Regions from separate parts of the Streptomyces sp. NPDC001903 genome, predicted to be linked through region 1. Evidence: riboswitches for the same ligand, from Rfam matches in the RefSeq annotation. Region 1 holds a riboswitch; each other region holds the start of a gene.
The links. Region 1 has a riboswitch for thiamine pyrophosphate ahead of thiO (glycine oxidase ThiO). Riboswitches for the same ligand answer to the same signal wherever they lie in the genome.
Positions count from the first base shown of each region.

Region 1 (10,232 bases):
AGCTGGTCCAGGTCGACCCGGCCGTCCGCCACGTCCTCGCCGACGGCACCTGCGTCACCCTCCCCGGCGGCTCGCGCGGCGGCGCCGCCGCCGTCCTCGACCAGGCCTTCGGCGCCGGCGCCGGAGAGCGCTGGAACGGGGTCCTGGGCCGGGCCCGGGACGCCTGGGACGCCACCCGCCGCCCCCTGCTGGAGGAGCCGCTGCGCCCCGACTGGCAGGTACTGGGCAGGGATCCGTACCCCGCGGTGCGCAGGAGCGGCCTGCTGCGCCGCCGCCCCCCGACCCTCGCCGAGGTGGCCGACCGCGAACTGGGCGGGGAGCTCGGCGAACTGCTCGCCGCCCGGGTGCGGGCGTACGGGGTCGACCCCGCCACCGCCCCCGCCTCGGCGGCCGTGCTCCCGTACATGGAGCAGACCTTCGGCAGCTGGTACGCGCGCGGCGGGATGCGGGCGCTGGCCACGGCCGTGTACGAGCGCTGCCTCGAACGGAAGGTGGCCTTCGTCTTCGACACGCCGGTACGGGAGGTCCTGGAGCGGGGCGGCCGCGCAGCCGGGCTGCTGCTGGCCGACGGCTCCGAGGTCGCCGCCGACCACGTGGTCTGCGGGGTGGACCCGCGGCAGCTGCGGGCCCCGCTGCCCGAAGGCGGGGCCCCCGCCCGCGGGCCGGGGGTGGCCGGCCGGACCACGCTGCTGCTCGCGCTGCGCGGCGCTCGCCCCGCGGACGCCGTCCACCGCACCCTGGTCCACTCCCCCACCGCCCAGCTGACCGTGCTGCGCCCCGACGATCCCGCCGTGCGGCCCGACGCGGACCACGAGGCGATCACCGTGAGCGCCCTCTGCGGCCCTGGAGGCGCCCCTGCGCCCCGCGCGGAGGAGCTGCTGGACCTGGCGGCCCGGGCCGTGCCGGGACTGCGCGAGAGGCTGCTGTGGACGCGCGAGCGCACGCCGGCGGACATCGAGGCGGACACCGGCGCACTGGGCGGCGCGGTGCCCCCGCCCGCGCTCGCCGGAGCGGGGGGCTCGATGCTCTACCCCGCCAACACCACCGCCCTGCCCGGGCTGTTCCTCGCGGGCGGCTGGGCGCACCCCGGCGGCGGGCTGGCGCACGCCGGGATGACCGGTGCCCTGGTGGCCGGTCTGATCGTGGAGGGCGCGGGCTTCCGCGGCTCCCAGTGACGCAGGAGCCCCCGGGGAACGTCCCCCGGGGGCTCGCCCGCGCTCCGGTACCCCTCGCGGGTCAGTACCGGTACTGCTCGTACTCGCCGGTGCCCTGGTACGGGTACTGCTGCGGTTGCTGCTGCTGCGGGTACGGGTTCTGCTCGTCCCCGGGGTAGCCCGCGGCGGCCCCCTCGGTGGACCGCTGCTGCGGCACCCACACCCCGCCGGGCGGGGTGTCCGTCGAGTACTGCTGCTGCCCGCCCGCGTACGGGTCGGCGCCGGAGTAGTCGGCGTACGGCGCGTAGTCGTACGGCTGTTGCGGGATCACGGCCCCGCCGGTGCCGATGTACGGGTCCGAGTAGGCGGCGTAGACCTGCTGTTCGCCGCCCGTCGGATAGCCCGCGGAGTAGTCGTAGCCGCCCTGGCCCTGCGCGCCGTAGCCCTGCCCGTCGTAGCCCTGCCCGTCGTAGTGGGGCGCGTACTGGTGGGCGTCCTGCTCGGCCGTGGCGAACGGCGAGGCGAAGGCCGCCGTCCGGCCCGCGTCGGCGGTGGGGGCGAAGCTCTGTATCCCGTACGAGCCCGTGTCCTCGGGCAGCGGTTCCGGGCTGTAGAAGTCCTCGGTCGCGGCCTGGAACTGCGGCTCCGGCCGCGCCTGGTCGGGCTCGTCGGCCCGGTCCGCGCCCTCGGGGTCCGGCTCCGTCCCGCCCGGCCCGTACTCCAGCCCGGTCACCTTCAGCGCGGGGCCGGGGCGCGCCCCGCCCGCCTTGCGGCGCCGGTTCTGCTGCCGTACGGGCTCGCCGCCGCGGCGCAGCGCCCAGCCCGCCTCGAAGCCCTTGCGGAAGGAGAGCGTCACCAAGGTCTGGCCCAGGGCGAACGCGGCCGCGCCGAGGCCGATGACCGGCACCGACGGCAGGACGACCCCCGCGACCACACCGAGGAACCCGGCGAACGCGAGCAACCGCCAGCGCAGCCGGGCCTTGTACTGCATCAGGACCTCGGCAAGCAGCCACAGCGCGACGAAACCGAACGCGATGTAGAGGACCGTCATTCCCATGCGTGGCACCTCTCGGTACGGCCAACCGCCCAGGAAACGGGGGCCGGCCGATCAGGCCCGCTGGTGCAGGCCCAGGTTCTCGTAGATCTCGAGAGTCGCCGTGGAATTGTTCAGCGTGATGAAGTGCAGCCCCGGGACACCCTCGGACAGCAGCCGCGCGCAGAACTCCGTGGCGAACTCGATCCCCATGGAGCGTACAGCGGCCGCATCGTCCTTGACGGCGAGCATGCGCTCTTTCACGTCCGCGGGGAAGACTGCGTTGCTCAGTTGCGGCAGCCGGTCGAGCTGCTTGATGCCCACAACAGGCATGACCTCGGGGATGATCGGGGTCTCGCAGCCCGCCTTCTGGGCACTGTCGCGCAGCCGCAGATAATTCTCCGGATCGAAGAACATCTGGGTGATCGCATAGTCCGCGCCCGCGCGGCACTTGTCCACGAAGTGACGGATGTCCGTGTCCCAGTCCTCCGAGCGCGGGTGCATGTCGGGGAAGGCCGCGACACCCACGCAGAAGTCGCCGGACTCCTTGAGCAGCCGGACCAGGTCGGCGGCGTAGTGGACGCCCTCGGGGTGCGCGACCCAGGGACCCATGGGGTCGCCGGGCGGGTCGCCGCGCAGGGCCAGCATGTTGCGAATGCCCGCGTCGGCGAACTGGCCGATCACGTGGCGCAGCTCGGCGATGGAGTGGTCGACCGCGGTGAGGTGCGCGACGGGGGTCAGGGTGGTGTCGGCGGCGATCTCCTGGGTGGCCTTGACGGTGCCGCCGCGGGTGGAGCCGCCGGCCCCGTAGGTCACGGAGACGAAGCTCGGGCCCACCGCCTCGATCCGGCGCAGCGCGTTCCAGAGGTTGCGCTCGCCCTTCTCCGTCTTGGGGGCCCAGAACTCGAAGGAGTACGACGGGCTCCCGGACGCCAGCAGGTCGCGGACCGTGCGTGCACGGTCCGTACGGGTGGAAGCGGTACCAAGGGCCATACGGGCAGGTTAGACGCGCCTTCGCGGACGCCGAAGCCGTGTCCGCCTTTTGGACACGTTTTTGGACACCTGCACGGGCGGCCGGTGAAGCCTTAGGCGGAAACGCGCTCGCGGACCCGCTTGGCCAGGTCGGCGGCGGCCGCGCCCGGGTCGGAGGCCTCGGTCAGCGCACGGACGACCACGATGCGGGTGGCTCCGGCGTCGAGGACCTCGTCGAGGTTGCCGGCGTCGATGCCGCCGATGGCGAACCAGGGGCGGGCGGGGGCCAGCGAGGCGGCGTACCGGACGAGCCCGAGGCCGGGGGCGTACCGGCCGGGCTTGGTGGGGGTGGGCCAGCAGGGTCCGGTACAGAAGTAGTCCACGCCCGGCTCGGCGACGGCGGCGTCGACCTCGGACTCGGCGTGGCAGGACCGGCCGATGAGGACTCCCCCGCCGAGGATCCCGCGGGCGGCGGGCACCGGGATGTCGTCCTGGCCCAGGTGCAGGACGTCGGAGCCGATGGCGTGGGCGACGTCGGCGCGGTCGTTCACAGCGAGGAGCCGGCCGTGCCGGCGGGCGGCCTCGGCGAACACCCGGAGGTGTTCGAGCTCCTCACCGGCCTCCATGCCCTTGTCCCGGAGCTGGACGATGTCCACGCCGCCGGCCAGGACCGCGTCGAGGAACTCGGGGAGGTCCCCCTGCCGCTTGCGGGCGTCCGTGCACAGGTAGAGCCGGGCGTCGGACAGCTGGGCGCTCGCGGACACGATCGCGGACATGGGTACCCCCGGGGTGGATGCGGTGCACGGGCCGTCCAGGGCCCGCGCACCGCGGATGGATCAGGCGGCTCGGATCACCCGGGCCGCCGGGTTGCTCCGGCCGCCCGGGTCTCTCCGGTCTCTCGGGTCTCTCGGGTCAGAGGGCGAGCGCCTGAGCGCGGCGCTTCACCTCCGTGCCGCGATTCTCGCTCAGCGCCTGCGCGGGGGTGCCGGGCAGGGTCGGGTCCGGGGTGAACATCCACTCCAGGATCTCCTCGTCGGAGAAGCCGTCGTCGCGGAGCACGGTCAGCAGGCCGGGCAGGCCCTTGACGATCTTGTCACCGTCGATGAAGGGGGCGGGCACCTGGAGCGAACGGTTCTCGCCCCGGCGTACGGCGATCAGCTGACCTTCCTTGACCAGCTGGCGGACCCGGGTCACTTCGATGTCGAGCATCTCGGCGATGTCGGGGACGTACAGCCAGGCGGGGACAAGGGCATCGATCTTTGCGTCAATCTCGGTCACGGGCACAAGCCTGCCACCTCGCACCGACACCCGGTACCCGGGCCGACCCGTCCGGGTCCCCGCCGCCGCCGGAGACCCCCTAGACCAGCGCCGATTTCAGCGGGACCGCGGAATCGGCGACCTTGGCCGGATCCACCGGGGCGCCCGTCTCGATCAGCTTCCGCCCCTGCGCCAGATCCCGCGGCCGGCCCACCGCCAGGACCGCGGCCAGCGCCCCGCCCCGGAGCCAGCACACCGACCAGCCCGCCTCGGCGGGGTCCCCGCGCCACACCAGCTCGTCGGCGCCCGCGTGGTGCCCCGCGTACTGCACGAAGCGCCCGAACTGCTCCGACCAGAAGTACGGCACCGGGTCGTAGACCTGCATCGCGCTCCCGGCCACGATGTTCGCCGCGACCACCCGCGGCCCCTGCAGGGCGTTGTCCCAGTGGTGCACCAGCAGCCGCGCCCCGTAGCGGGCCGACGGGAAGGAGGCGCAGTCGCCGACCGCGTACACCCCGGGCACGGTGGTCCGCAGGTACTCGTCCGCCGTGACCGCGCCCTCCGGCCCGAGCTCGACGCCCGAGTCCGCGAGCCACCGGGTCGCCGGCCGGGCCCCGATGCCCACGACCACGGCGCCCGCCGGCAGCTCCCGCCCGTCCGCGAGCAGGACCCGCCCGGACTCCACCGAGGAGACCTTGGCGCCGGTCAGCAGGGCGGCCCCGGCCTCCTCGTACCAGTGGGCCATGGGAGCCGCGACCTCCGCGGGCAGCGCCCCCGCCAGCACCCGGTCCGCCGCCTCGACCACGGTCACCGCGCAGCCCGCCTCGCGCGCCGCGGTGGCGAACTCGGCGCCGATCCAGCCCGCCCCGACCACCACGGTCGCCGGCGTGCGGGCCAGCACCGGCCGCAGCCGGGCCGCGTCGTCCAGGGTGCGCAGCAGGTGTACCCCGGGGACGCCCTCGGACCCGGGCAGGGTCAGCGGTTCGGCGCCGGTCGCCAGGACGAGGACGTCGTACGGGACCGGACCCGCCTCCGTGTCCAGCTCGCGCTCGGCGGCCCGCAGCCCGGTGACCTCCACCCCGAGCCGCAGCACGATGCCGAGCCCCTCGAAGTCCACGTCGAACGCGGAGTCCTCGGCCTTGCCGAGCAGCACCGCCTTCGACAGCGGAGGCCGGTCGTACGGCTGGTGGGGTTCGGCGCCCAGCAGGGTGATCGGGCGGCGCCACCCCTGCTCCCGCAGCGCGACCGCGGTCTGCACTCCGGCCATTCCGGCGCCGACGATGACGACGCCGCTCTGAGTCTGTTCCGTCTGCTCGCTCACGCCGCCCAGCCTAGCGATCTGACGGCTCGTCAGGAACAACGGCCCGGCACGGCGGCCGGGGAGGCAGCCTTACCCGCCCCCGGCGCCGGGGTTAGGCTGGCGCCCGTACCTATCGCGGGAGTCCGGGCGGACCGGGCTGAGAGGGAGGCTGAGCGGCCTCCGACCGTACGAACCTGATCCGGGTCATGCCGGCGAAGGGAGGGGCTGGACGCCCATGCACTCATCTCGGAAGGGATCCGAAGCGGGATCCCCCGGATCCACAGGGTCCGCAGGGTCCGCAGGGTCCACAGGGTCCGACGTCCTCGTCATCGGGGGCGGGATCATCGGCCTGGTCACCGCCTGGCGGGCGGCCCGGCACGGGCTGCGGACCGTGCTCGCCGATCCCGCGCCCGGCGGCGGCGCCGCACAGGTCGCCGCCGGCATGCTCGCCGCCGTCACCGAGCTGCACTACGGCGAGGAGACCCTGCTGGGGATCAACCTCGCCTCCGCCGCCCGCTACCCGGAGTTCGCCGCCGAGCTGGCGGAGGCCAGCGGCGGGATGGACATCGGATACCGCGCCTGCGGCACGCTCGCCGTCGCCCTCGACGCCGACGACCGGCTGCACCTGCGCGAGCTGCACGCCCTCCAGCGCCGCTGCGGCCTGGAGTCCGAGTGGCTCACCGGCCGCGAGTGCCGGCGCCTGGAGCCGATGCTGGCCCCGGGCGTACGGGGCGGGCTGCGCGTGGACGGCGACCACCAGGTCGATCCGCGCCGGCTGGCCGCCGCGCTGCTGGCCGCCTGCGAGGGCGCCGGCGTGGAGATCCGCCGGGCGGCCGCGGAGCGGCTGCTGACCGCCGCCGACCGGGCCGTCGGCGTACGGCTCGACGACGGCACGGAGCTGCGCGCCGACCAGGTGGTGCTGGCCGCGGGCTCGCTCAGCGGGCGGCTGGCCGGCGTGCCGCCCCAGGTCCTGCCCCCCGTACGGCCGGTGAAGGGGCAGGTGCTGCGGCTCGCGGTGCCGCGGGCGTACGCGCCGTTCCTGTCGCGGACCGTACGGGCGGTGGTGCGCGGCAGCCACGTGTACCTGGTGCCGCGCGAGAACGGCGAGCTCGTCATCGGGGCCACCAGCGAGGAACTCGGCTGGGACACCACGGTCACCGCGGGCGGGGTGTACGAGCTCCTGCGCGACGCCCACGAGCTGGTGCCCGGCATCACGGAACTGCCGCTGACCGAGACCCGGGCCGGGCTGCGGCCCGGCTCCCCGGACAACGCCCCGCTGCTCGGCCCGACCGACCTGCCCGGCCTGCACCTGGCCACCGGGCACTACCGCAACGGGGTGCTGCTGACCCCGCTCACCGGCGACGTGATGGCGGAGCTGCTGACCACCGGCACGATGCCGGAGATCGCCCGCCCCTTCACCCCGCGCCGGTTCTCCACCGCACGTCAGGAGTCGTACGCATGACCATCTCCGTCAACGGCGAGCCGCGCGAGATCGCGGCCGGCACCACCCTCGACGCGGTGGTCGCCACGCTCACCGCGGCGCCCTCCGGCGTCGCGGCGGCACTGAACGAGACCGTGGTCCCGCGCGGACAGTGGCCGCTCACGCCGGTCGGCGAGGGCGACCGGGTCGAGGTCCTCACCGCGGTACAGGGGGGCTGAACGCGATGGCGGACGACGCTTTCGTGCTGGGCGGCCGGACCTTCTCGTCCCGTCTGATCATGGGGACGGGCGGGGCGCCGAGCCTGGACGTCCTGGAACGGGCGCTGGTCGCCTCCGGCACCGAGCTCACGACGGTGGCGATGCGGCGGCTGGACCCGACGGTCCAGGGCTCCGTGCTGTCGGTGCTGACGCGCCTGGGCATCTCCGTGCTCCCCAACACCGCCGGGTGCTTCACGGCGGGCGAGGCGGTGCTGACGGCGCGCCTCGCGCGGGAGGCGCTGGGCACGGACTGGATCAAGCTGGAGGTGGTGGCGGACGAGCGGACGCTGCTGCCGGACGGGGTGGAGCTCCTCGACGCGGCGGAGACCCTGGTCGACGAGGGCTTCACCGTCCTCCCCTACACGAACGACGACCCGGTCCTCGCCCACAAGCTGGAGGACGTGGGCTGCGCGGCGATCATGCCGCTGGGGTCGCCGATCGGATCGGGGATGGGGATCCGCAACCCCCACAACTTCGAGCTGATCGCGGAGCGGGCCGGTGTTCCGGTGATCCTGGACGCGGGGGCGGGCACGGCCTCGGACGTGGCACTGGCGATGGAGCTGGGGTGCGCAGCGGTGATGCTGGCCTCGGCGGTCACCCGGGCCCAGTTCCCGGTCCTGATGGCCGCGGCCATGCGCGACGCGATCTCGGCGGGCCGGCTGGCCCACCGCGCGGGCCGCATCCCCCAGCGCCGCTTCGCGGAGGCCTCCTCCCCGACCGAGGGCCGGGCCGCCCTGGACCCGGAACGCCCGGCGTTCTGACGGGGGGCGGGTGGGTACGGGTCCCACGGCGCGCGCCCGCCATCTCCCCCTCGGCCCCCCGGGGCGGGTCGGCGGCTGCCCACCCGCCCCTTCGTCCGCGGGCCGGTGGTCCGGGTCAGCCGTACCCTCCTGGGCCGGATCGGAGAGGGTTCGGGGGCTTCCCGTCAGTCCCATCGTCCTTCCGTGCCGCGCCGGCCCGTCAAGGGCGCTCCTCCGTCGCGTCGCCACGCGATGGCCTTCGGCCACCCTTGACCGACCGCCCCGCCCCGGAAAGACAAGGACCGCCGGGAAACCCCCGAAAGGACGGTCAGAGGGCAGGAGCAACGGGAGCGGCCACCTCAGCGAAGCGCCGACCCGCCTACGGGCCGGCCGACCACGCACCTGCGCCGCTGCGCCCGCAATACAGGCCAACGGCGACGGCACCCGCATGAAACAGCGACCAGACCGCCCTGCGGACCACCGAAGCGCAACAGATCGCTACGCGCTCCTCATCTCTCAGCGTCCGCAGGCCGTCTGCGTGCGAGTCGACTCGGCGGTCATCGTCGGTCCAGGCAGCCCTCCGGGGCTTCGACGTACTCGGCGGGCACGATGTTGCGGACTGCCGTTGTGAATTCGAGGCCGGTCGCGTCCCGGATGTAGGCGAGCCGCACCCATCGCTCCACCCCGCTGTCCGAGACGTTCTCGTTGATCACAGCCATCAGCTCGCCCTCGGCACTGGAGGCAATGTCGCGCACGCGACGACGAAGGAGCCGGTGCGGGATGTACTCGTAGCACTCACTCATTTTCGTCCTGCTCCATGGAATCGACGAAGTGCTCCCAGCCGGCGCGCGCTCGGGTGAGAAGCGCCGGGCTGGGCGCGGAAGCACCCTTCGGCTCCGACCAGGAGCCACAAGGGCGATTGCCGGACGGAGGCCCTCCGTCGGCTGCGCCTGTCTCTGCCGCATTCACGACGGCCTCCATGTCGCTACGCTGAGTGGTCTGTTTGTTACCGCGCACACGAGCGTAGGTAGGTCACCCTGCCGGTCGAAGTGACCGTTGGTACGGGTACTTGGCGAAGAATTCGAGATCAGGGAGGTGCTGTGGTCGGCAAGGGGCGCGCCACCCTGACCGCTGGTCCGGGAAGCCGACGGCCCAACCGCCTCGGAACGGTTTCTGGGTACGTCTTCCGGGTCATCCGGGAGCAGCTAGGACACACGCAGGACAGCCTCGCGGAGGCCTTTCACCTCTCGACGGATGCCATCGCGGGGTGGGAATCCGGCAGTCTTACTCACTGCCTTGGAAAAGGCGATGGAGGCAGACGTCCTGCTGCTGAGCGCCCTCGAAGGGGATGAGCCGACCAACGGCAGCCCTCTCGGCTTGTGGGTCATGCAACGCGACCTTGTGGAAATCCTGGCCTGGCCACTCAACGGCGAAGCCCCGGAGTCCATGCGTGCGCTGCCGCCTTCGAGTCGCTCCCGTCGCGGCCCGGTGCCAAACGGGCCTGAGCTGGCTGCGGTAGAACGCACCCGGTTCTTCCAGTACCTGCGCACGACGGCCGAAGAGGCCCGAGACGCTGATCAGTTCCTGCTGCGCCGACAAGCCCTGTACCTCGTGGGCTACGACCAGGCAGCGGATACCGTCGACTGGCTGCTGCAGCAGCAGAAGGCAGAGCGGCCCGACGACTGGCTCACCCGTTGGCTCAGTGCCCGTTCCGTGGCCACCGTTGCGGCTCGTCAAGGTGACCGAGAGCGCATGGGACATTTCATCTCCACCACGCTCGAAGGCGATGAATTGGGCGAAACCGCCAACCTCAACTACTGGGCGTACTGGATCGGAGAGGCAGCGCACCTCCAGCTGTCCGACGACTTCATCGTGGAAACCGATGCCACCACCTGGCAAGGGCACAAGCTCTTCCAGTACTTGGTGAACCCACCCGAGACCTGCGGGCCCGGATGCCCGTGCTGTTGGATGGGACCGGGCCCTCGACAGAAGCGCGTCGCGAGCTCGAAGGCATTCGGTACGCGATCCGCCTCGCTGAGGCGTGAGAAGGAGACAGACGTGGCTGACGACCTGTCCGC
Region 1 covers NZ_JBIASZ010000010.1:247,115-257,346, reverse strand. The annotation lists gene ACFYZS_RS23320 (phytoene desaturase family protein) at 1-1,175, shown strand, start outside; gene ACFYZS_RS23315 (hypothetical protein) at 1,237-2,211, opposite strand; gene metF (methylenetetrahydrofolate reductase [NAD(P)H]) at 2,263-3,180, opposite strand; gene thiE (thiamine phosphate synthase) at 3,273-3,935, opposite strand; gene ACFYZS_RS23300 (Rv2175c family DNA-binding protein) at 4,072-4,437, opposite strand; gene ACFYZS_RS23295 (NAD(P)/FAD-dependent oxidoreductase) at 4,517-5,737, opposite strand; TPP riboswitch at 5,842-5,954, shown strand; gene thiO (glycine oxidase ThiO) at 5,952-7,178, shown strand; gene thiS (sulfur carrier protein ThiS) at 7,175-7,375, shown strand; gene ACFYZS_RS23280 (thiazole synthase) at 7,381-8,175, shown strand; gene ACFYZS_RS23275 (hypothetical protein) at 8,712-8,909, opposite strand; gene ACFYZS_RS23270 (HD family hydrolase) at 10,213-10,232, shown strand, end outside.

Region 2 (10,232 bases), on a different contig from region 1:
AGCCGTGCGGCGACGGGGATGTGCACATCGCCCCCACCGACCCCGAGGAACTGTCCGACGTTCACATCCGGCTCCAGGTCGGCTGCGACCGGGCCCTGTTCCGCGCCGGCGCGGCGCCGCTCGTCGCGTTCCTCGACCGTACCGATCGGCTTGTTCCGCTCGGTCAGGAGCGCAACCTCGGTGACTTCGAGGAGAACCTCGACGAGGCGCTGGACCGGATCCTGGCCGAGTCCCGGCAGAACGAGCAGAACGCGGGCTGAGCGGACCGACCGGGCGAGCAGAGCGGGCCGACCGTCCGAGCCGAGCCGAGCGTACGTGCCGAGTTGCCCCGGGCCCCCGAGCCACCCGGGTCGCTCAGCGCTTGCGCCGCCGTCCCCGGCCGCCGCGGACCGGCCCCGAGGCCGCCGCTCCGGCCGGGGATCCCGGCCGGTCGGCGGAGACCACCAGCGCGGCGAGCGCGGTGGTCACCGGGACCGAGGCCACCAGGCCGATCGACCCGACGAGGGTCCGTACGATCTCCTCCGCGACCAGCTCGCTGTTGGCCACCGAGCCCATGCTGCTGTTCGCGATCGAGAACAACAGCAGCAGCGGAAGCGCCGCGCCCGCATAGGCCAGTACCAAGGTGTTGACCACCGAGGCGATGTGGTCGCGGCCGATCCGGATGGCTGCCCGGTACAGGGCACGGGACCCCATCGAGGAATCGGCCTGGTGGAGTTCCCAGACCGCCGATGTCTGGGTGACCGTCACATCGTCGAGCACACCCAGGGATCCGATGATCACGCCCGCGAGCAGCAGACCGCTCATGTCGATGTCCGGGTAGAGCCCGTGGATCAGCCCCGTGTTGTCGTCGGTGTTGCCGCTGAGGAACGCCCAGTCGACGAAGACCGAGCCGAGCAAGCCGATCAGCAGCAGCGATACGAGCGTGCCCAGGACGGCGACGGACGTACGGGCGCTCAGGCCGTGGCACATGTAGAGCGCGATGAGCATGATGGCGCTGGCCCCGACGACCGCGACGAGCAGCGGGTTCGAGCCCTGCAGGATCGCCGGGAGGATGAAGAGGGTCAGTACGCCGAAGCTGACGACCAGTGCGACCAGTGCGAACACGCCGCGCATCCGCCCGACGACGACCACGGCCACCGCGAAGCTGCCGGCCAGTACCGCCAAGGGAAGCTTGCGGTTCACGTCGACCACGGAGTACTGGAGGTCTCGGGGCGCGTCCGGCGCGTACGCGACGACCACCTCCTGGCCCTCCTCCAACTGCCGTGGCGCGCCCGGCTGGACGATCTCGATGAACGTGCGGCCCTTGTCCGGCCCGGTGCCGACCTCGACGGTGGCCTTCTTGCAGTCGCCGGTCTGCTCGGCCCGGGTCTGGCGGCCCTCCGGAGTGGAGACGCTGCCCGTGGTCGGCACCTGCGAGGCGTTCACCGATTTGCAGTCGACTTGTTCGAGCGCGACGACCCGGCCCTGCTGGGTCTGCCGGTCGAAGCCGACCCCGGAGCGCTCGTGGGCGGGGGCGCCGCCCGGCCAGAGCACCACCATGCCGACGAAGACGGCGACGGCGAAGGGGATCAGGACCGCGGCGATGACCTTGCGCAGGTGCTTCGAGACGGGAGCCGCCGGCCCGTGGCCGTGGGAATGACCGTGGGAGTGGGCCGGGGCTGGGCTCTGGTCATGGCCGTGGTCATGCCCGTGGCCCACGTGTGCGTGGTCGGTGTGACCCGGGGGCTCTGTGGGCGAGGAGGGAGGCTGCGGCGAGGACGTCACCGGCAGATCATCGCAAGAGTTGAGGGGGCCCACTGTTCAGCACGCCACAGATGACGCTAGCGTGGGGGCACCTTTGCACAACGCGGGAGCTCGGAGCACCGGGCTGAGAGGGCGCTGATCACCGTACGCAGCACACATGCGGACGGGAAGAGGCTGCGTCGACCGCCGAACCTGTTACCGGGTAATGCCGGCGTAGGGAGATCAGGTCTCATGACCATTCAGGACGCACGCACGCCTGCCGTCAGCCAGGACGCCGACGGCCAGACCGAGCGCCAGCCCGGCTGGCACAAGGGATACCTGGCGGGCTCCCGGCCCGACCTCCGGGTGCCGGTCCGCCAGGTCCACCTCACCAACGGCAAGGACGTGACGCTCTACGACACGTCCGGTCCGTACACCGACCCGCAGATCGAGACCGACGTCCGCCGGGGCCTGGCGCCCCTGCGTGAGAACTGGATCATCGGCCGCGGCGACACCGAGGAGTACGCGGGCCGTCCCGTGCGCCCCGAGGACGACGGCATCAAGCACACCTCGCCGCGCGGTGGCCTCAAGAACCTCGACGCGGTCTTCCCGGGCCGCCCGCGCCAGCCCCGCCGAGGCCGTGGCGGCGCCGCCGTCACCCAGCTCGCGTACGCCCGCCGCGGAGAGATCACTCCGGAGATGGAGTACGTCGCGATCCGGGAGAACGTCTCCCCCGAGGTCGTCCGCGAGGAGATCGCCGCGGGTCGCGCGGTGCTTCCCGCGAACGTGAACCACCCGGAGATCGAGCCGATGATCATCGGCAAGCGGTTCCTGGTGAAGGTCAACGCCAACATCGGCAACTCCGCCGTCACCTCCTCCATCGAGGAGGAGGTCGACAAGATGACCTGGGCCACCAAGTGGGGCGCCGACACGGTCATGGACCTCTCGACCGGCCGCAACATCCACACCACCCGCGAGTGGGTCCTGCGCAACTCCCCGGTCCCGATCGGCACCGTGCCGCTGTACCAGGCACTGGAGAAGGTCGACGGCCGTGCCGAGGACCTGACCTGGGAGATCTACAAGGACACGGTCATCGAGCAGGCCGAGCAGGGCGTCGACTACATGACGGTCCACGCCGGCGTGCTGCTGCCGTACGTGCCGCTGACCGCCCGCCGCAAGACCGGCATCGTCTCCCGCGGCGGTTCGATCATGGCCGCCTGGTGCCTCGCGCACCACAAGGAGAACTTCCTCTACACGAACTTCGAGGAGCTCTGCGAGATCCTCGCGACGTACGACGTCACGTACTCGCTGGGCGACGGCCTGCGCCCCGGTTCCATCGCGGACGCCAACGACGCCGCGCAGTTCGCGGAGCTGAAGACGCTGGGCGAGCTGAACACCATCGCCAAGCGGCACAACGTGCAGACCATGATCGAGGGCCCGGGCCACGTCCCGATGCACAAGATCAAGGAGAACATCGACCTTCAGCAGGAGATCTGCGAGGAGGCGCCGTTCTACACGCTCGGCCCGCTGACCACGGACGTCGCCCCGGCGTACGACCACATCACCTCGGGCATCGGCGCCGCGATGATCGCCTGGTGGGGCACCGCGATGCTCTGCTACGTCACGCCCAAGGAGCACCTGGGCCTGCCCAACCGCGATGACGTGAAGACCGGCGTCATCACGTACAAGATCGCTGCGCATGCGGCGGACCTGGCCAAGGGCCACCCGGGCGCCCAGGAGTGGGACGACGCCCTGTCGGACGCGCGCTTCGAGTTCCGCTGGGAGGACCAGTTCAACCTGGCCCTCGACCCGGACACGGCCCGCGAGTTCCACGACGAGACGCTCCCGGCCGAGCCGGCCAAGACCGCGCACTTCTGCTCCATGTGCGGTCCGAAGTTCTGCTCGATGAAGATCTCCCAGGACATCCGCCGTGAGCACGGTGGGGACCTGAAGGCCGACGAGATCGAGGCGGGCATGGCGGAGAAGTCCGCCGAGTTCGCGGCGAGCGGGAACCGGGTGTACCTCCCGCTGGCGGACTGACCCCGCCCGTGACGGCCGGCGCTGCTCTGGGGAGGTTGAGGGGGCTTCCCAGGGCAGTGTCCCGGCCCGTCACGCGATGTTTCACGTGAAACACGGACAGGCGGCCCGCTGCGGGCCGCGGCGCTACTGAGCGCCGCCGTCCGGGCCGGTGAAGTCCGGACTCGTGAAGTCAGGCGGGGTGTAGCCGGGGCGGGGGCCCTGTGAAGGGGACCCCGGACTGGTGAAGTCGGGCCGGGTGTATCCCAGATTGGGGATGCGCCCGGCCTTCGGCGTGTGCGGGGCCGGAAACGCCGGACCCGCCGGTCCCGCGCTCGGATCGGCCAGCGCGTCCCGCAGGAACGGCAGGATGCCCCGTTCCAGCAGGGCCTGCCGCCAGGCCTCGCGGGCCCGCGTGACCTCGTCGGGTATCGCGTCGGCCTCGTCCTCGGCCACCACCTCGGTCGCCCGGTTGCGGACGGCCGTCACCAGCAGCCCGATCACGGCGAACACCAGCGACACCACGGTCAGCGCGCCGAACAGCCAACCCGCCGTCAGCATCGTCTCCGCGAAGGCCGGTTCGGGTTCGACCGCCTTCAGGATGTAGCCAACCAGCAGGAAGATCAGCATCGCGGTGCCCGCCAGGACCGGCGCGAGCACTGCGACGACGGCGCTGACGCCCGCACCGTCCTCGCCCTCACCCTGCAGCCCGGAACCTTGGTCCCCGGCCGAGCCGGGGGTGGACAGGACCTCGTCGCGCCGCTCTCCGCGGAGTTTCACGTAGTGGTCGTACTCGGCCGCGGCCGCGGCCGTGAGCAGGGAGCTGGCCCCGATGGCCATCGTGCGCAGTTGTTCGGCGTTCAGGCGCTCACCGAGGGCGGCGAGCTCGGGCCGTTCGTGCGCGGTGCGCAGCGCCTCGTCGAGGAGCCGATCGAACTCGGGTCGGTCTTCGGTCAGCAGGTGCGGAGCGCTGTTCATGTGCATCCCCCGATGCTCCGTAGGGACCGGTTTGCCCGCGTAGACCCGGGCGCCGGCACAAACGGAGGAGAGCCTGCTACGGATAGGGCGATGGTAGAGCGCCCATGCCACGCCGTGACAGGGGCTTTCCCGAAATTACCCCCCTTCTGATAACCGTCAGTCGTTCAGGGGGAGTTGCACGACCAGCAGCTTGCCCGCCATCGTGACCCCGCCGTCCATCGCGATGGCGAGCCCCTCCGCGTACACGTGCGGGCCGTTCACGGCCTCCGGTCCGCGCGACTCGTCGCCGTCCTCGGTGCCCACCTCGCCCAGCAGGTACGGGATCGGGCTGTGCCCATGGACCACGCGGCCGCCGCCGTAGGTGTCGAGGAGTTCGCGTACGGCCTGCGGGCCGGTCTCCTCGTCGCGGAACGCGAACCGCTTGGTGAACTTGCGGAACAAGTCCCAGGTGATGTCGGCGTCGTTGCGGTTGAGCAGCTCGTGGATGGTGTCGTTGACGTCCTCGATGGAGTCGCCGTAATCGAGGTACGCGGTGGTGTCGGAGTGCAGCAGCAGGTGCCCGTCCTCCAGCACGGCCGCGTCCAGCCGCTGCATCCACTGGAGGTGTACGTCCTCCAGGCGCTCCATGTCGGTGCGCTGGCCGCCGTTGAGGAGCCAGGCGGCCTGGAAGGTGGCGGTGCCCGCGCCCGAGGCGACGGGGGTGTCGCCGAACCGCTTGGCGCCGATGAGCAGCAGCTCGTGGTTGCCCATCAGGGCCTTGCAGTAGCCGCCCGCTGCGGCGGCCTCGGCGGACAGCCGCATGACGAGGTCGATGACGCCGATGCCGTCGGGTCCGCGGTCGGTGAAGTCGCCAAGGAACCAGAGGCGGGCGTTGCCGGCCGACCAGCGGCGGTCGGCGTCGATGAGGCCCTGGGCCTGGAGTTCGTGGACGAGCTCGTCCAGATAGCCGTGGACGTCGCCGACGACGTACAGCGGTCCGGGGCCCGTGGCCGGGGACTCCTGGGGAACGTACTGGACCTGCACGGTGTCGCCCGGTCCCCCGCGGCCGATGATCGGCAGATCGCGGTGGGTCGGGGTGTAGCCCTCGTCGAGCTCGTCCCCGTCGGCCGGGGCCGGCCCGCCCGCTGCGGGGCTCTCGCCCACGGGCGGCTGCGGGGGCACGGGTGGCTGGGGCGGCACGGGGGGCTGCGGGGGCACCGGCGCGCCCTCCCCGTAGTACGCGGGGTACTCGCCGTACACCGGGGCCTCTTCGGGAAGCGCGCCGGGCACGCCGTACGGGACGGGCTCGGTGACCGGAACTCGGAAGTCCCGCAGCGTCTCCGTCCGCATCGCGGGTCCCTGACCGGCCCCCTGAGTCATCGACCCCTCCACCACCGTCGCGCTGCCGTACACCTGCGGACCCTCCTGACCTCCTGGGCGGAGGGTCCGTGATGTCGTGCGCCCATCATAGGAATGCGGCTCGCGCTCTGTGACGCACCAGGGGTGGTGAATCCTGGGCGGAACCAATAGTTCCTGCCGCTTTCTCCCGAAATAGGTGTTGCGGAAATCCCCGGCGGGACCGTCGGCCCCGCCGGTATCGCGCTGCGGCGGTCAGTCCTTGGCCGGTGAACGGGGCGGGCTGACGGTCGTACGGGGCTGCCTGCGCTGCGAGGAAGTGCGGACGATCAGCTCGGTCGGGACCACCTGTTCGACCGGGCGGCCGGTGTCGACCCCCTCGATGGCGTCGATCAGCAGCTGTACTACGGCGGTGCCGATGCGGCGCGGTTTGAGGGAGAGGGTGGTGATGGGCGGTTCGGTGTTGGCGTACACGGTGGACTCGCTGCAGCAGACGAGCAGCAGGTCCTCGGGGACGCGCAGGCCGTAGCGCCGGGCGGCGGCCAGCAGATCGGTCCCGTTGGGGTCGAAGAGCCCGTAGACGGCGTCGGGCCGGTCGGGCCGGGCGAGCAGCCGGTCCGCGGCGACGGCGCCCGCGCACGGGTCGTGGGCGGGGTAGGACTCATAGACGGGGTCCTGGCCGACGCGCTCGCACCAGTTGAGGTAGGCGGTGGTCGACAGCCGGGTGTAGGTGTCCGTGGTGGTGCCGGTCAGCAGCCCGATCCGGCGGGCGCCGGCGGCGGCGAGGTGGTCGAGCAGGTTGAGTACGGCGGCCTCGTGGTCGTTGTCGACCCAGGCGGTGACGGGAAGGGAGCCGGCCGGGCGGCCGTCGGAGACGACGGGGAGCCCTTGGCGGACCAGTTCGCTGACGACGGGATCATGGTCGGAGGGGTCGATGACGACGGTGCCGTCGAGGGCCACGTTGGACCACACGTCGTGTCGAGAGGTGGCGGGGAGGATGACGAGGGCGTAGCCGCGGGCGAGCGCGGCGGAGGTGGCGGCCCTGGCCATCTCGGCGAAGTACGCGAATTCGGTGAAGGTGAAAGGTTCATCCCCGTACGTGGTCACGGTCAGGCCGATGAGGCCCGACTTGCCGGTACGGAGGGTGCGGGCCGCGGCGGAAGGGCGGTAGCCCAGACGGTCGGCGACCTCGCGAACGTGGCGGCGGGTGGCGTCGGGCAGCCGTCCCTTGCCATTGAGCGCGTCGGAGACGGTCGTGATCGAGACGCCCGCCGCGGCGGCCACGTCCCTGATGCCGGCCCGGCCCTGTCGGCCGGCGGCCCGCCGGGTGGTCTCGGTCCGGCTCACCTGATGCTTCCCTGCTGCTGTCATGGCGAGCCGATAGTAGGGCTCGGCGGGGTGGGTGGTCCGGGTGCATATGCACGCGTTGACAGGCACGATTCTGCATGGTTCGCCACCCCCAATGACCTTGGAAATGAAGGAATATCGGTGCGGAGAGTGACTGGGGCGTTTGTCGTCGGGTACGGGCATGCCAAAGCGGTGTGGTCTCGGGACGGTCTCAACTCACCTGTACGAGGGATGCGCGCCACGGCGTGGGCCACCGGCGTGCGCATATATGCGTGCGCTCCCCCGCAATCCCGGCGCCACCCATTTTCGGGAGAGCGGAATCCTCATAAGGTGAGCAGTATTGAGTCGACGGCGACGTCGTACGGGACGGTCGAGGAGGACCTGCGGTGAGCGAGAAGAGCCCGAAGCTGCGCGCCGAGCTGGACGGCATTCCCACCTACAAGCCCGGGAAGCCCGCTGCCGCGGGCGGACCCGTCGCGTACAAGCTGTCCTCGAACGAGAACCCGTACCCGCCGCTGTCCGGGGTGCTGGAGAGTGCGGTCGCGGCCGCCGGACAGTTCAACCGCTACCCCGACATGGCCTGCACGGGCCTGGTGAACGAGCTCGCCGAGCGGTTCGGGGTGCCGGTCGAGCACATCGCCACCGGTACGGGTTCCGTGGGTGTGGCCCAGTCGCTGATCCAGTCGACGGCCGGCCCGGGCGACGAGGTCATCTACGCCTGGCGGTCCTTCGAGGCCTACCCGATCATCACGCAGATCTCGGGTGCCACGTCCGTGCAGGTGCCGCTGACCGACGGGGACGTGCACGACCTCGACGCGATGTTCGACGCGATCACCGAGCGGACCCGGCTGATTTTCGTCTGCAACCCCAACAACCCCACCGGCACCGCGGTCCGCCGCGCCGAGCTGGAGCGGTTCCTGGACCGGGTGCCCTCGGACATCCTGGTGGTGCTGGACGAGGCGTACCACGAGTTCGTCCGGGACACCGAGGTGCCGGACGGCATCGAGCTCTACCGCAGCCGCCCGAACGTCTGCGTGCTGCGTACGTTCTCCAAGGCGTACGGGCTGGCCGGCCTGCGCGTCGGCTTCGCCGTGGCGCACGAGCCGGTGGCGGCGGCGCTGCGCAAGACGGCCGTGCCGTTCGGCGTCAGCCAGCTCGCCCAGGACGCGGCGGTTGCCTCGCTGCGCGCCGAGGACGAGCTGATGGGCCGGGTCGGGGCGCTGGTGGGCGAGCGTGCCCGGGTCCACAAGACGCTGCTCGGCCAGGGCTGGACCGTGGTGCCGGACACGCAGGCGAACTTCGTGTGGATGCGGCTGGGGGAGCGGACCGTCGAGTTCGCGGCGGCCTGCGAGAAGGCCGGTGTGGTGGTCCGGCCCTTCGCGGGCGAGGGCCTGCGGGTCACGATCGGTGAGCCCGAGGCGAACGACATCTTCCTGCACACGGCCGAGGCCTTCTTCAAGGAGATGTAGTCCCGGGGAACTGCGCGAGCCCTGCGGGGTTACGCGAGTTCCACGCGGATCGGGTCGCCGTCGCGGACGGTGGACAGCAGGCGGGGGTCGCCGTCGAACGAGCCGAGCACATTGCACGGGCTCGCCAGGCGGCTCTCGCCTCCGCGCGATATGGGAGTGGGGCCGTAGGGCAGCGCGAGTGCGTCGCCCTCGGTCCAGAACGCGACCGTGCCCGGATCGACGACCTGTCGGGCGTCGTGTTCCAGCGCCACCGAGACGCCGGTGTCGAAGTAGACCTCCTCGCCCCAGGTGTTGGCGGAGGCGGAGATCGGGAGGGCCTCGGCCAGCGCCTTGCTGGTCGGGGTCTCGTCAAGGGTTGCCGTGAGCTGGCCCGCGGGCCAGGAGATACGAATCCTCATGAGCGGCATTCAACAATCTGTTGAATGTGTTGGCTAGGGGGGACCCCGGCTGAAACGTGCCGAAGCCGGTACGACATAATGCTTGTGAATGTGAACGCGTTCACAAGCGTGTCCTGCTTCATCCCGTATTGGGTAGGGCATGCCAGGCAAACTGCGGCAGTGACCACGGCGCACCGAAGGAGACGACGACGTGGACGTAGCTTTGGCGCCAGAGACGTTGGCGCGATGGCAGTTCGGCATCACCACCGTCTACCACTTCCTCTTCGTCCCACTGACGATCTCGCTCGCCGCGCTCACGGCAGGCCTTCAGACCGCCTGGGTGCGCTCGGGGAAAGAGAAGTACCTCAGGGCCACCAAGTTCTGGGGCAAGCTTTTCTTGATCAATATCGCCATGGGTGTCGTCACGGGCATCGTGCAGGAGTTCCAGTTCGGCATGAACTGGTCCGACTACTCGCGCTTCGTCGGTGACATCTTCGGGGCGCCGCTGGCCTTCGAGGCGCTCATCGCCTTCTTCTTCGAGTCGACCTTCATCGGTCTGTGGATCTTCGGCTGGGACAAGCTGCCGAAGAAGATCCATCTGGCCTGCATCTGGATGGTCTCGATCGGCACCATCCTTTCCGCGTACTTCATCCTCGCGGCCAATTCCTGGATGCAGCACCCGGTCGGCTACCGGATCAACGAGGAGCGGGGCCGGGCCGAGCTCACCGACTTCTGGCTGGTGCTCACCCAGAACACCGCGCTGACCCAGTTCTTCCACACCATCACGGCGGCCTTCCTGGTCGGCGGCGCCTTCCTGGTCGGCATCTCCGCCTTCCACCTGGCCCGCAAGAAGCACGTCCCGGTGATGCGGACCTCGCTGCGGCTCGGCCTGATCACGCTGATCATCGCCGGCATGGGCACCGCCATCAGCGGTGACCTGCTCGGCAAGGTGATGTTCAAGCAGCAGCCGATGAAGATGGCCGCCGCG
Region 2 covers NZ_JBIASZ010000004.1:188,894-199,125, reverse strand. The annotation lists gene ACFYZS_RS10525 (SsgA family sporulation/cell division regulator) at 1-260, shown strand, start outside; gene ACFYZS_RS10520 (YibE/F family protein) at 355-1,764, opposite strand; TPP riboswitch at 1,837-1,980, shown strand; gene thiC (phosphomethylpyrimidine synthase ThiC) at 1,975-3,762, shown strand; gene ACFYZS_RS10510 (hypothetical protein) at 3,886-4,722, opposite strand; gene ACFYZS_RS10505 (metallophosphoesterase) at 4,873-6,090, opposite strand; gene ACFYZS_RS10500 (LacI family DNA-binding transcriptional regulator) at 6,307-7,422, opposite strand; gene hisC (histidinol-phosphate transaminase) at 7,785-8,867, shown strand; gene ACFYZS_RS10490 (cyclophilin-like fold protein) at 8,897-9,265, opposite strand; gene ACFYZS_RS10485 (cytochrome ubiquinol oxidase subunit I) at 9,456-10,232, shown strand, end outside.
Region 2: another riboswitch for thiamine pyrophosphate. It lies ahead of thiC (phosphomethylpyrimidine synthase ThiC); the one in region 1 lies ahead of thiO (glycine oxidase ThiO).

Region 3 (10,232 bases), on a different contig from region 1:
GCGGTGGCGCTCGCCAACCTCGACATCTTCGACAAGGAGGGCCTCAACCAGCACGTGCTGGACAACGAGGACGCCTTCTTCTCGACGCTGAAGAAGCTGCACGACCTGCCCATCGTCGGCGACGTCCGCGGCAACGGCTTCTTCTACGGCATCGAGCTCGTCAAGGACAAGGTCACCAAGGAGTCCTTCACGGACGAGGAGACGGAGCGCGTGCTCTACGGCTTCCTCTCCAAGGCGCTCTTCGAGAACGGCCTGTACTGCCGGGCCGACGACCGCGGCGACCCGGTCATCCAGCTGGCCCCGCCGCTGATTGCGGACCAGGGCACCTTCGACGAGATCGAAGGCATCCTGCGCTCGGTGCTCACCGAGGCGTGGACCAAGCTGTAAAGAGCAGCGACGAGCAGTAAACAGTCCGAACCACACGGCCCGGATCCCCCGTTCGAGTGAGAACGCGGGGGTCCGGGCCGTGTGCTGTCACCATCCAAGACGTTCATCTCTTTACATCTCAGTGCGGTGCCAGTGACCGAACCGGTTCCGCTTCGTTCCCCCGGACGGAGGTGTACGCCATGGTGGCTCCACCGGACAACGCCCCACCGGACAATGACGTCCTGTGGGCACGGTCCGTTCACTACTCCCACGGAGGTTCACCCGGCCTCATCGGGGTCTCGGTGGGCGTCCGCCAGGGCGAGATCCTGGCCCTGACCGGCCCGCGCGGCAGCGGGAAGACCACCCTGCTGCGCTGCCTGTCCGGACATCTGGTGCCCGAGCAGGGCGAGATCTGGTTCAACAGCGTGCCCGTCCACACCATGGGCGCCGTGGCCCGCGAACGGCTGCGCCGCGACCGGTTCGGATGGATCGGCCCCGACCCCCTGCTGCTGCCCGAGCTCAAGGTATGGGAGAACGCGGCCCTGCCGCTGCTGGTCTGCGGCGCCTCCCACCGCGCCGCCAAGGCCGCCGCCTGCGAATGGCTCGACCGGCTCGACATCGGCGCCTTCGCCCGCAAGCGGCCCGGAGCGCTGACCCGGGCCGAGTCACAGCGGGTCGCCCTCGCCCGGGCCCTGGTCAAGGAGCCCGCGGTCGTCTTCGCCGACGAACCCACCGCCCCGCTGCACCGGGCCGAGCGCGCCCTGCTGCTCCGTACGCTCACCACCGCGGCCCGCTCGCACGGCATCACCGTGCTGCTCGCCACCCACGACGAGGAGAGCGCGGCCGTCGCCGACCGCCGGGTCGAACTGCTCGACGGGCGGCCCGCCGCGGCCGCGGCCGCCGTCGGCGGGGCGATCGGCGCGGGCGGTGCCGGCGCGCCGTCCGACGAGACCCCGGAGGACCAGGCCGCGTGCTCGCTCTCCGCCTAGCCCGCGGCTCCCGCCCGCTCGTCCAGCTGCGCCGGCTGCTGGTCGCCGCCGCGTGCGCCGGTACCGGATTCCTCCTGCTGTACGTGCTGGCCGAGGCCACCGTCCGGCCTGCCGGATCGTTCCCGCGGCTGCTGTGGGCCATGGTCCCGCTCGCCGTCACCGTGCAGTTCGCGGTCGCCGTGGCCCGGACCGACCCGGCGACCCGGCCCCGGGAGGGACTGGACGCCGTCGGGCTGGGCCCCGTACAACGCGTGCTCGTCGCGGTGGTCTCCACCGCCATCGCGTGCACCCTGGGCGGCGCCCTGGCCCTGGCCGCCTTCCTGCACCTGCGGGGCGAGCTCACCGGTCTGCCCTTCGACGGAGCCGGGGCCGCACTGCTGCACGCCGACCGGCCGCTGCCCGTGGCGGCCGCCCTCACCCTGTTGGCCCTGATCCCGCTGAGCGCCTGCGCCGCCACCGCCCTCGCCCTGCGTCCGCACCCGCCGTTGGCCCCGCAGACCGCACTGCCCTGGGGCATCGCCCTGACCGCCTGCGGACTGGCGGTCGAGGCGTACGCGGGTCCCGGCGGCGCGGGCATGCCCGCCGGCTGGGCGCTCACCGCCGTCGGGCTCTCCCTCGCGGGACCCGGACTCGCCTACGCCTGCGGGGCCCTGGTCCAGGCGGTCCGCCCCGGCGCCCTGCGGCTGCTGGCCGGCCGGGCCCTCCAGGAGGAGGCGCCCCGGCTGGGCCGCCCCCTCGGGGTGCTGTGCGCGGTCGGCGCGGGCGCACTCACAGCCGCGGCCCTGCGCGGGCGGGGCGGCTTCGGTGTCCCGCTGGGCCCGCTGACCGGGCCGGCTTGCGCCCTGGTCGTGCTGTGCGCGGCCGCGACGCTGCTCACCCGGGCCGTCGAGGTCCGCCAGGACCGCTCGGCCACCCATGCGGCCCTGCGCGACCTGGGCACTCCCGGCGCGGTCCTGCGTACGGCCGCGACGCTGCGCGCCACCGCCCTGGCCGCCGCGTGCGTACCGGTGGTGTGGGGTGTGGCGCAGCTGACGTCGCTGGCACTGACCCGCTGACACGGGCAGCCCTTAGGGTGGGCCGAATGGTCAACGGATACATCGACACCGAGATCGAGACGCTCGCCGAATTCGACCGGGTCGCGGCCCGCGGCTCGCTCAGCGGCTACCGGATCCAGTCGCTCAACCTGCTGGAGCGCACGTTCGCCCTGCTGGCCGCCGACACCTCCGCCGCCGTCTTCCTCGGCTGCGCGATGGAGCCCGACGCCTCGGCGAAGGTGCGCGCGGACGGCGCGCTCGTCTTCCCGCCCGTCCCTGACCTGCCCTTCGACCCGTACCGCGGCCTGCCGTACACCGCCGACGAGCTCTTCGCCGGACTGTCCGCCGGATACGAGGCCACCCCGGACGCCCAGTCGTACGCCTGGTTCCAGGAGACCAAGGCCGACGGCGACGTCTTCTCCTCGATGCTGCGCTCCATCCACGACGACGCGGTCTCCGACGCCCTCGACGAACACCTCGCCGGCGCCCGGGTGGTGGGCGTCATGGGCGGCCACGCCATGGCCCGCGGCGCCCTCGACTACCAGGGCGCGGCGGAGCTCGGCCGGAAGCTGGCGCGGTCCGGGCTGACGGTGGCCACCGGCGGCGGCCCCGGCGCGATGGAGGCGGCCAACCTGGGCGCCTACCTGGCGCCCGCCCCGGACGAGGCCCTGCCGGAGGCCCTGGAGATGCTGGCCAAGGCCCCTTCCTTCGCCCCCTCGGTGTCCGACTGGGCGCGCGCGGCCTTCGCCGTGCGGGAGCGCTGGCCCGCCGGCGGGGACTCGGTGGGCATCCCCACCTGGTTCTACGGGCACGAGCCGCCGAACGCCTTCGCCGGCCACATCGCCAAGTACTTCGCGAACGCCACCCGCGAGGACGGGCTCCTCGCCCGGTCGAACGCGGGCGTGGTCTTCCTGCCGGGCGCCGCGGGCACCCTCCAGGAGATATTCGACAACGCGACGCCGAACTACTACCAGTCGCGGGGCGAGCCGACCCCGATGGTCCTGGTCGGACGTACGCACTGGACCGAGCACCTGCCGGCGTGGCCGCTGCTCCAGGCGCTGGCGCGCGGCCGCGCGATGGAGTCGCGGATCGCGCTCGTCGACTCGGTGGAGGAAGTCCCCGCCGTCCTGGCGGCGATGAATGCGACGAACTAGAGGGCGGTCCGAGGCAACTTCCCGGCCCGATCGCACGTCTGCCATAGGTAATCAACACGCAAAACCTGCCAGACGTGAACGGAGCCCTCGGTGCTCATAGGCCTGCTGACCGCGATCGCGGCGTCCATCTGCTACGGCACGGGGTCCGTCCTGCAAGCCGTGGGCTCGCGCAGGGCGGCCCGGATGACCCCGGCCGCCGCGGGGGTGACCGCGCACGGCGGCCCGAACCTCTCGTCCACCGCGAAGGCGGCGATGACGTGGGAGTTCATCGTCGGCACCATCCTGGACTTCGTGGGCTTCGGGCTCGGCGCGCTGGCCGCCCGGCTGCTGCCGCTGTTCCTCTCCCAGACGGTCATCAGCGCCAACCTGGTGATCACGGCCGTCCTCAGCGTGAAGATGCTGGGCATCCGGCTGACCCGCAAGGAATGGACCTCGATCGGGGTCGTCTGCGCGGCGCTGGTGCTGCTGGCGACGGCGGCGGGCCACGAGGGCGGCCACCACGCCCCGATGTCCACGCACTGGTGGCTGTTCGCGGTGACCCTGCTGATCATCGCGGGCGGCACCGTGGCCGTCCGGCTCCTGGGCTCCCGGGCGGCGATCCTGGCGGGCCTGCTGTCGGGCCTGGCCTTCGGCGCGCTGGGCGTCGGCGTCCGGATCCTCGACGGCATCGACCCCTTCGACCTCGGCACGCTGCTCGCCGACCCGGCGCTCTACGCCATCGTGCTGGCCGGCGTCGGCGGCATGTACCTGCACACCGTCGCCCTCCAGATCGGCTCGGTGAACGGCGCGACGGCCGCGCTGGTGGTCGGCGAGACCGTCCTGCCGGGCGCGATCGGCGTCCTGTGGCTGGGCGACGCCTCCCGCCCGGGCCTGGCCTGGCTGGCGGTCCTCGGCTTCGTCCTGGCCGTCGCGGGCGCGGTGGCGGTCGCCTGGTACGGCAACCACGAGGGCGCGGACGAAGCCCCGGCGGAAGAACTCAGCCCCGCCGGCGTCTGAGGCGCGGGGTACGGGGTACGGGGCGCAGCCCCGGGCGGGGCCCTCCCGGACGGCGGCTACGCCGCCGGGAGGACGACCACCTCAGCCGGCGAGAAGGCCACCGCCACCCGGTCACCCACCCCCGGCGCCCCGGCCAACCCGCACTCCGCCTCCAGCTCCGGCCCCGCCTCCGGCCGGAGCCGCAGCGCCACATGGGTCCCGCGGAACGTGCGCGCGAGCACCTCGCACCGCAGGCCGGCGGCCGCCGGCACCACCCCGGCGGGCCGGATCAAAAGGTTCTGCTCCCCCTGCGGCGACCCGGCCGGCACCTGCACCTTCCCCCACGCCGTCGCCGCGGCCCCGCCCGACACCACCGCCGGGATCACGTTCTCGAAGCCGAGGAACCGCGCCACGAACTCCGAGGCCGGCCGCTGCCACACCTCCAGCGGGGTCCCGGCCTGCGCGATCCGTCCGTCCCGCATCACCACCACCCGGTCGGCCAGTGCGAAGGCCTCCCCCTGGTCGTGCGTGACGGCCAGCACCGTGGTCCCGAGCCGGGAGAACAGTCCCCGCAGCTCCACCACCAGCCGCTCGCGCAGCCCGCGGTCCAGCTGCCCCAGCGGTTCGTCCAGCATCAGCAGCCTGGGCGAGGGGGCCAGCGCCCGGGCCAGGGCGACCCGCTGCTGCTCACCGCCCGACAGCGAAGCCACCGAGCGGCCCTGGGCCCCGGGGAGCCCGACCAGCTCCAGCAGCTCCGCGACCCGGGCCTCGTACGCGCCCCGCCCGGAACCCCGCCCGGAGCCCCGCATGCGCAGCCCGAACGCGACGTTCCCGGCCACGTCCCGGTGCGGGAACAGCTGGTGGTCCTGGAACATCAGGCCGACCCCCCGCCGGTGCACCGGCACCCGCGCCTGGTCCGCCCCGCCCAGCAGGACCCGCCCCGCCGAGACGGGCTGGAGCCCGGCCACGACCCGCAGCAGCGTGGACTTGCCGCTTCCGCTGGGCCCGAGCACGCACACGATCTCGTGCTCGGCGACCTCCAGGTCGACCGCGTCGACGACGGCACGCTCACCGAAGCGGACCGACACCCCGGCCAGTTCGAGCAACGTCATCAGAACTCTCCCGAGGTCTTGTCGGGGCGCAGCCGCTCCAGCACCAGCAGGGACACCGCGCACACCAGCATCAGAATCGTGCTCAGGGCCATCGCCTGCCCGTAGTTCAGCTCACCGGCCCGCCCCAGCAGCCGCGCCACGGCCACCGGCAGCGTCGGCCGGTCGGGCCGGGCGATGAAGACGGTCGCGCCGAACTCCCCCAGGGAGACGGCGAAGGCGAATCCGGCCGCGATCAGCAGGGCCCGCCGCACCAGCGGCAGGTCCACCTCCCGCCAGGCCCGCAGCGGCGACGCCCCGAGCACGGCGGCGGCCTCGCGCAGCCGCCCGTCCACCGCGCGCAGCACCGGCAGCATGGTCCGTACGACGAACGGCACGCCCACCAGCGCCTGCGCGAGCGGCACCAGGATCCACGAGGTCCGCAGGTCCAGCGGCGGCTCGTCCAGGGTGATCAGGAACCCGAAGCCGACGGTCACCGCCGACACCCCCAGCGGAAGCATCAGCAGCGCGTCGAACCCGCGCACGAACCGGCCCGCGCGCCGGGTCAGTGCCGCCGCCGCGAGCCCCCCGATCACCAGAGCGATGGCGGTGGCGGCGAGCGCGTACTGCAGCGAGTTCCAGATGGCCTCCAGCGGCGGCACCAGGAACGTTCCGCCACCCGCGCCCACGTCCTGGAGCGCCCGGTAGAAGCCGAACCCGTACCCGCCGGGCGCGTCGAGGGAGCGCTCCACCAGCACCGCCAGCGGGGCCACGATCAGCAGCGCCACCGTCAGCAGCACCCCGCCCAGCAGGGCGCGCTGCGCCGGCCCGCGGACCCGGTGCGCGGTCCGCGCCGGGTCGACGAGCCGCAGGGCGGTCTCCCGCCGGCGCACGGTCCAGGCATGGATACCGAGGATCAGGCCGACCGCCGCGAACTGGACCATCGTGAGGACGGCGGCCGTCGAAAGGTCCAGCAGCTGCGCGGTCTGCCGGTAGACCTCCACCTCCAGGGTGGCGTACGAGGGCCCGCCGAGGATCTGCACGACGCCGAAGGAGGTGAACGTGAACAGGAACACCATCAGCGAGGCCGCGGCCACCGCCGGCCCGAGCGCGGGCAGCGTCACCCGCCGCCAGGCGGCGAACCGCCCGGCGCCGAGCACCCGGGCGGCCTCCTCCTGGCGCGGGTCCAGCTGCGACCAGAGCCCGCCGACCGTCCGTACGACGACGGCGTAGTTGAAGAAGACGTGCGCGAGCAGGATCGCCCACACGGTGGTGTCCAGCCGGACGCCCCACAGCTCGTCCAGCAGCCCGCCCCGCCCGACCAGCGCCAGGAAGGCGGTGCCGACCACCACCGTCGGCAGCACGAACGGGACCGTGACCACCGCGCGCAGCAGCTGTTTGCCGGGGAACTCGAAGCGCGCGAAGACGTACGCGCCGGGGAGTGCGATCAGGAGCGTGAGCGCCGTGGAAGCGAACGCCTGCCAGGTGGTGAACCAGAGCACGTCGGCGATGTCGGGCCGGGTCAGCACCTCGCCGATCCGCCCGAACTGCCAGCCCTCGTCGGTCTTGATCCCGCGGCCGACGATCGCGGCCACGGGGTAGGCGAAGAACAGCCCGAAGAAGGCGAGCGGCACGGCCATCAGCAGGAGCCGGACGGCCGTACCGCGCGCGCTCTCGCGTCCTACTTCACGACGAGCGCGGACCATGCCTTGACCCACTGCTCACGGTTCTTGGCGATGGTCTCGGGGGCCACGTTCTCGGGCTTCTCGATGACCACGCCGTGCTTCGTGAACAGCTCCGGCAGCTTCGCGTCCTTCACCACCGGGTTCACGAACATCTGGAGCGGCATGTCCTCCTGGAACTTCTTGCCCACCAGGAAGTCGAGGAGCGCCTTGCCGCCCTCCTCGTTCTTCGCGCCCTTGAGCAGGCCCGCGAACTCGACCTGGCGGAAGCAGGTGCCGGTGGCCACGCCCGTGGGGGCCTCGGCCGGCTGCGGCTCCCCGTACAGGACCTCGACCGGCGGGCTGGAGGCGTACGAGACGACCAGCGGCCGGTCGCCCTTGGCCTTCTTGCCGCCCGCGGAGCCGGAGAAGCGCTCGTTGTAGGCCTGCTCCCAGCCGTCGACGACCTCGACGCCGTTGGCCTTGAGCTTGCTCCAGTAGTCCTTCCAGCCCTCCTCACCGTACTTGCCGACGGAGGCGAGCAGGAAGCCGAGGCCCGGCGAGGACGTGGCCGCGTTCTCGGTGACCAGCAGGTTCTTGTACTCGGGCTTGACCAAGTCGTCCAGCGTCTGCGGCGGGGCGATCTTCTTGTCGGCGAAGTACGCCTTGTCGTAGTTGACGCAGATGTCGCCGGAGTCGATCGGGGTGACCCGGTGCTCCTTGTCGAGCACGTACTCGGGCTTCACGTCGGCCAGGCCCTTGGCCTCGTACGCGGTGAAGATGCCGTTGTCGAGGGCGCGGGAGAGCAGCGTGTTGTCCACGCCGAAGAAGACGTCTCCGCGCGGGGAGCCCTTGGTGAGGATCTCCTGGTTGAGGGCGGCTCCGGCGTCCCCGGACTTCAGGACCTTGACCGTGTAGCCGCTCTGCTGCTCGAACTCCTTGAGGACCGTGTCGGTCACGTTGAAGGAGTCGTGCGAGACGAGCGTGACCGTCTTGGACTTCGGCGCGCCGCTCTCGCCGGAGGCGGACTCGTCCTTGCCCCCGCCGCCGCAGGCGCTGAGCGTGGCGACGCCGAGCGCGGCCGCGAGCGCCGCGCCCGCGAACTTCTTGGTGGTGCTCACTGGTGAATTCCTCCTGGGATGACCAGGAGAAGACGCGGCCCTGCCCGGCGCTCCATGCGAGCGGTCGCCGGGCAGGGCGCAACAGCTTGAGTGATGACCGAACTTCCTACCCCGAATGACCGGGGCGAGGTTCAGAGGGTCTGCGGATGACGGTTACCGCACTCTCAGCGCTGTGGCGCTCCCCTGTCGGAATATGCAATTGGTTCGGCCACAGGGTACCCCGTGGCCGAATCGGGCCCGCGGGCCCGCAGGCCCGCGGAAACCGCAGGCTAGCGCTCCGAGGCGGCCAGCTGGCCGCAGGCGCCGTCGATCTCCTGGCCGCGGGTGTCCCGTACGGTCACCGGCACCCCGTGGCGGGCGATGGCCTCGACGAAGGCCTTCTCGTCCTCGGGGCGCGAGGCGGTCCACTTCGAGCCCGGCGTCGGGTTCAGCGGGATCAGGTTGACGTGGACGCGCTTGCCCTTGAGCAGTCGGCCGAGGAGGTCGCCGCGCCAGGCCTGGTCGTTGATGTCGCGGATCAGGGCGTACTCGATGGAGATCCGGCGGCCGGACTTCTCGGCGTACTCCCAGGCCGCGTCGAGGACCTCGCGGACCTTCCAGCGGGTGTTCACGGGGACGAGGGTGTCGCGCAGCTCGTCGTCCGGCGCGTGCAGCGAGACCGCGAGGCGGCACTTGAAGCCCTCGTCGGCGAAGCGCAGCATCGCCGGGACCAGGCCGACGGTGGAGACGGTGATGCCGCGCTGCGACAGGCCCAGGCCGTCGGGCTCGGGGTCGGTGAGGCGGCGGATGGCGCCGACGACCCGCTTGTAGTTGGCCAGCGGCTCGCCCATGCCCATGAAGACGATGTTGGACAGCCGGGCCGGTCCGCCGGGGACCTCGCCGTCGCGCAGCGCGCGCATGCCGTCGACGATCTGGTGGACGATCTCGGCGGTGGACAGGTTGCGGTCCAGGCCCGCCTGGCCGGTGGCGCAGAACGGGCAGTTCATGCCGCAGCCGGCCTGCGAGGAGATGCACATGGTGACCCGGTCGGGGTAGCGCATCAGCACGGACTCGACGAGCGTGCCGTCGTGCAGCTTCCACAGGGTCTTGCGCGTGGTGTCGTCGTCGCACGAGATGTGCCGGATGACGCTCATCAGGTCGGGCAGCAGCTCCTGCTGGAGCTTTTCGCGCGAGCCCGCCGGGATGTCGGTCCACTCGGCCGGGTCGTGCGCGTACCGGGCGAAGTAGTGCTGCGAGAGCTGCTTGGCCCGGAAGGGCTTCTCGCCGATCGCGGCGACCGCCTCGCGACGCTCCTCGGGGGTGAGGTCGGCGAGATGCCGGGGCGGCTTCTTGGCCCCGCGAGGGGCGACGAAGGTGAGCTCTCCCGGGACAGGGCGGGCCATGGCTGGTACTCCTCGTAAGACGAAAGGCGCGCCGCAGAAGCAGCGCGCCTTTCAAGAGTAACCGCCCGGACCCGCCCCAAGCCGTCAGACGTACGTCGTCCCAGCTCAGCGGGGTTGCCCTGGTGAACCGCCCGTCGGCCGGAAGCCGCGGAGCCCGGTTTCAGCCGGTGCCGACGAACGCGGCGAGCAGCAGCCACACCACCGGGGCGGTCGGCAGCAGCGAGTCGAGCCGGTCCATGATGCCGCCGTGGCCCGGGAGCAGCGTGCCCATGTCCTTGATGCCCAGGTCCCGCTTGATCATCGACTCGCCGAGGTCACCCAGCGTGGCGCTGACCGCGACCGCGAGGCCGAGCAGCAGGCCCTGCCACCAGACGCCGCCGTCGATCAGGAACTCCATGCAGAGCGCGCCGGCCGCCATCGCGAAGGCCACCGCTCCGAAGAGCCCCTCACGGGTCTTGCCGG
Region 3 covers NZ_JBIASZ010000024.1:80,606-90,837, forward strand. The annotation lists gene ACFYZS_RS36005 (aspartate aminotransferase family protein) at 1-387, shown strand, start outside; gene ACFYZS_RS36010 (ABC transporter ATP-binding protein) at 567-1,355, shown strand; gene ACFYZS_RS36015 (hypothetical protein) at 1,337-2,410, shown strand; gene ACFYZS_RS36020 (LOG family protein) at 2,437-3,543, shown strand; gene ACFYZS_RS36025 (hypothetical protein) at 3,634-4,539, shown strand; gene ACFYZS_RS36030 (ABC transporter ATP-binding protein) at 4,596-5,630, opposite strand; gene ACFYZS_RS36035 (ABC transporter permease) at 5,630-7,246, opposite strand; gene ACFYZS_RS36040 (thiamine ABC transporter substrate binding subunit) at 7,288-8,388, opposite strand; TPP riboswitch at 8,474-8,583, opposite strand; gene rlmN (23S rRNA (adenine(2503)-C(2))-methyltransferase RlmN) at 8,658-9,770, opposite strand; gene ACFYZS_RS36050 (phosphatidate cytidylyltransferase) at 9,931-10,232, opposite strand, start outside.
Region 3: another riboswitch for thiamine pyrophosphate. It lies ahead of ACFYZS_RS36040 (thiamine ABC transporter substrate binding subunit); the one in region 1 lies ahead of thiO (glycine oxidase ThiO).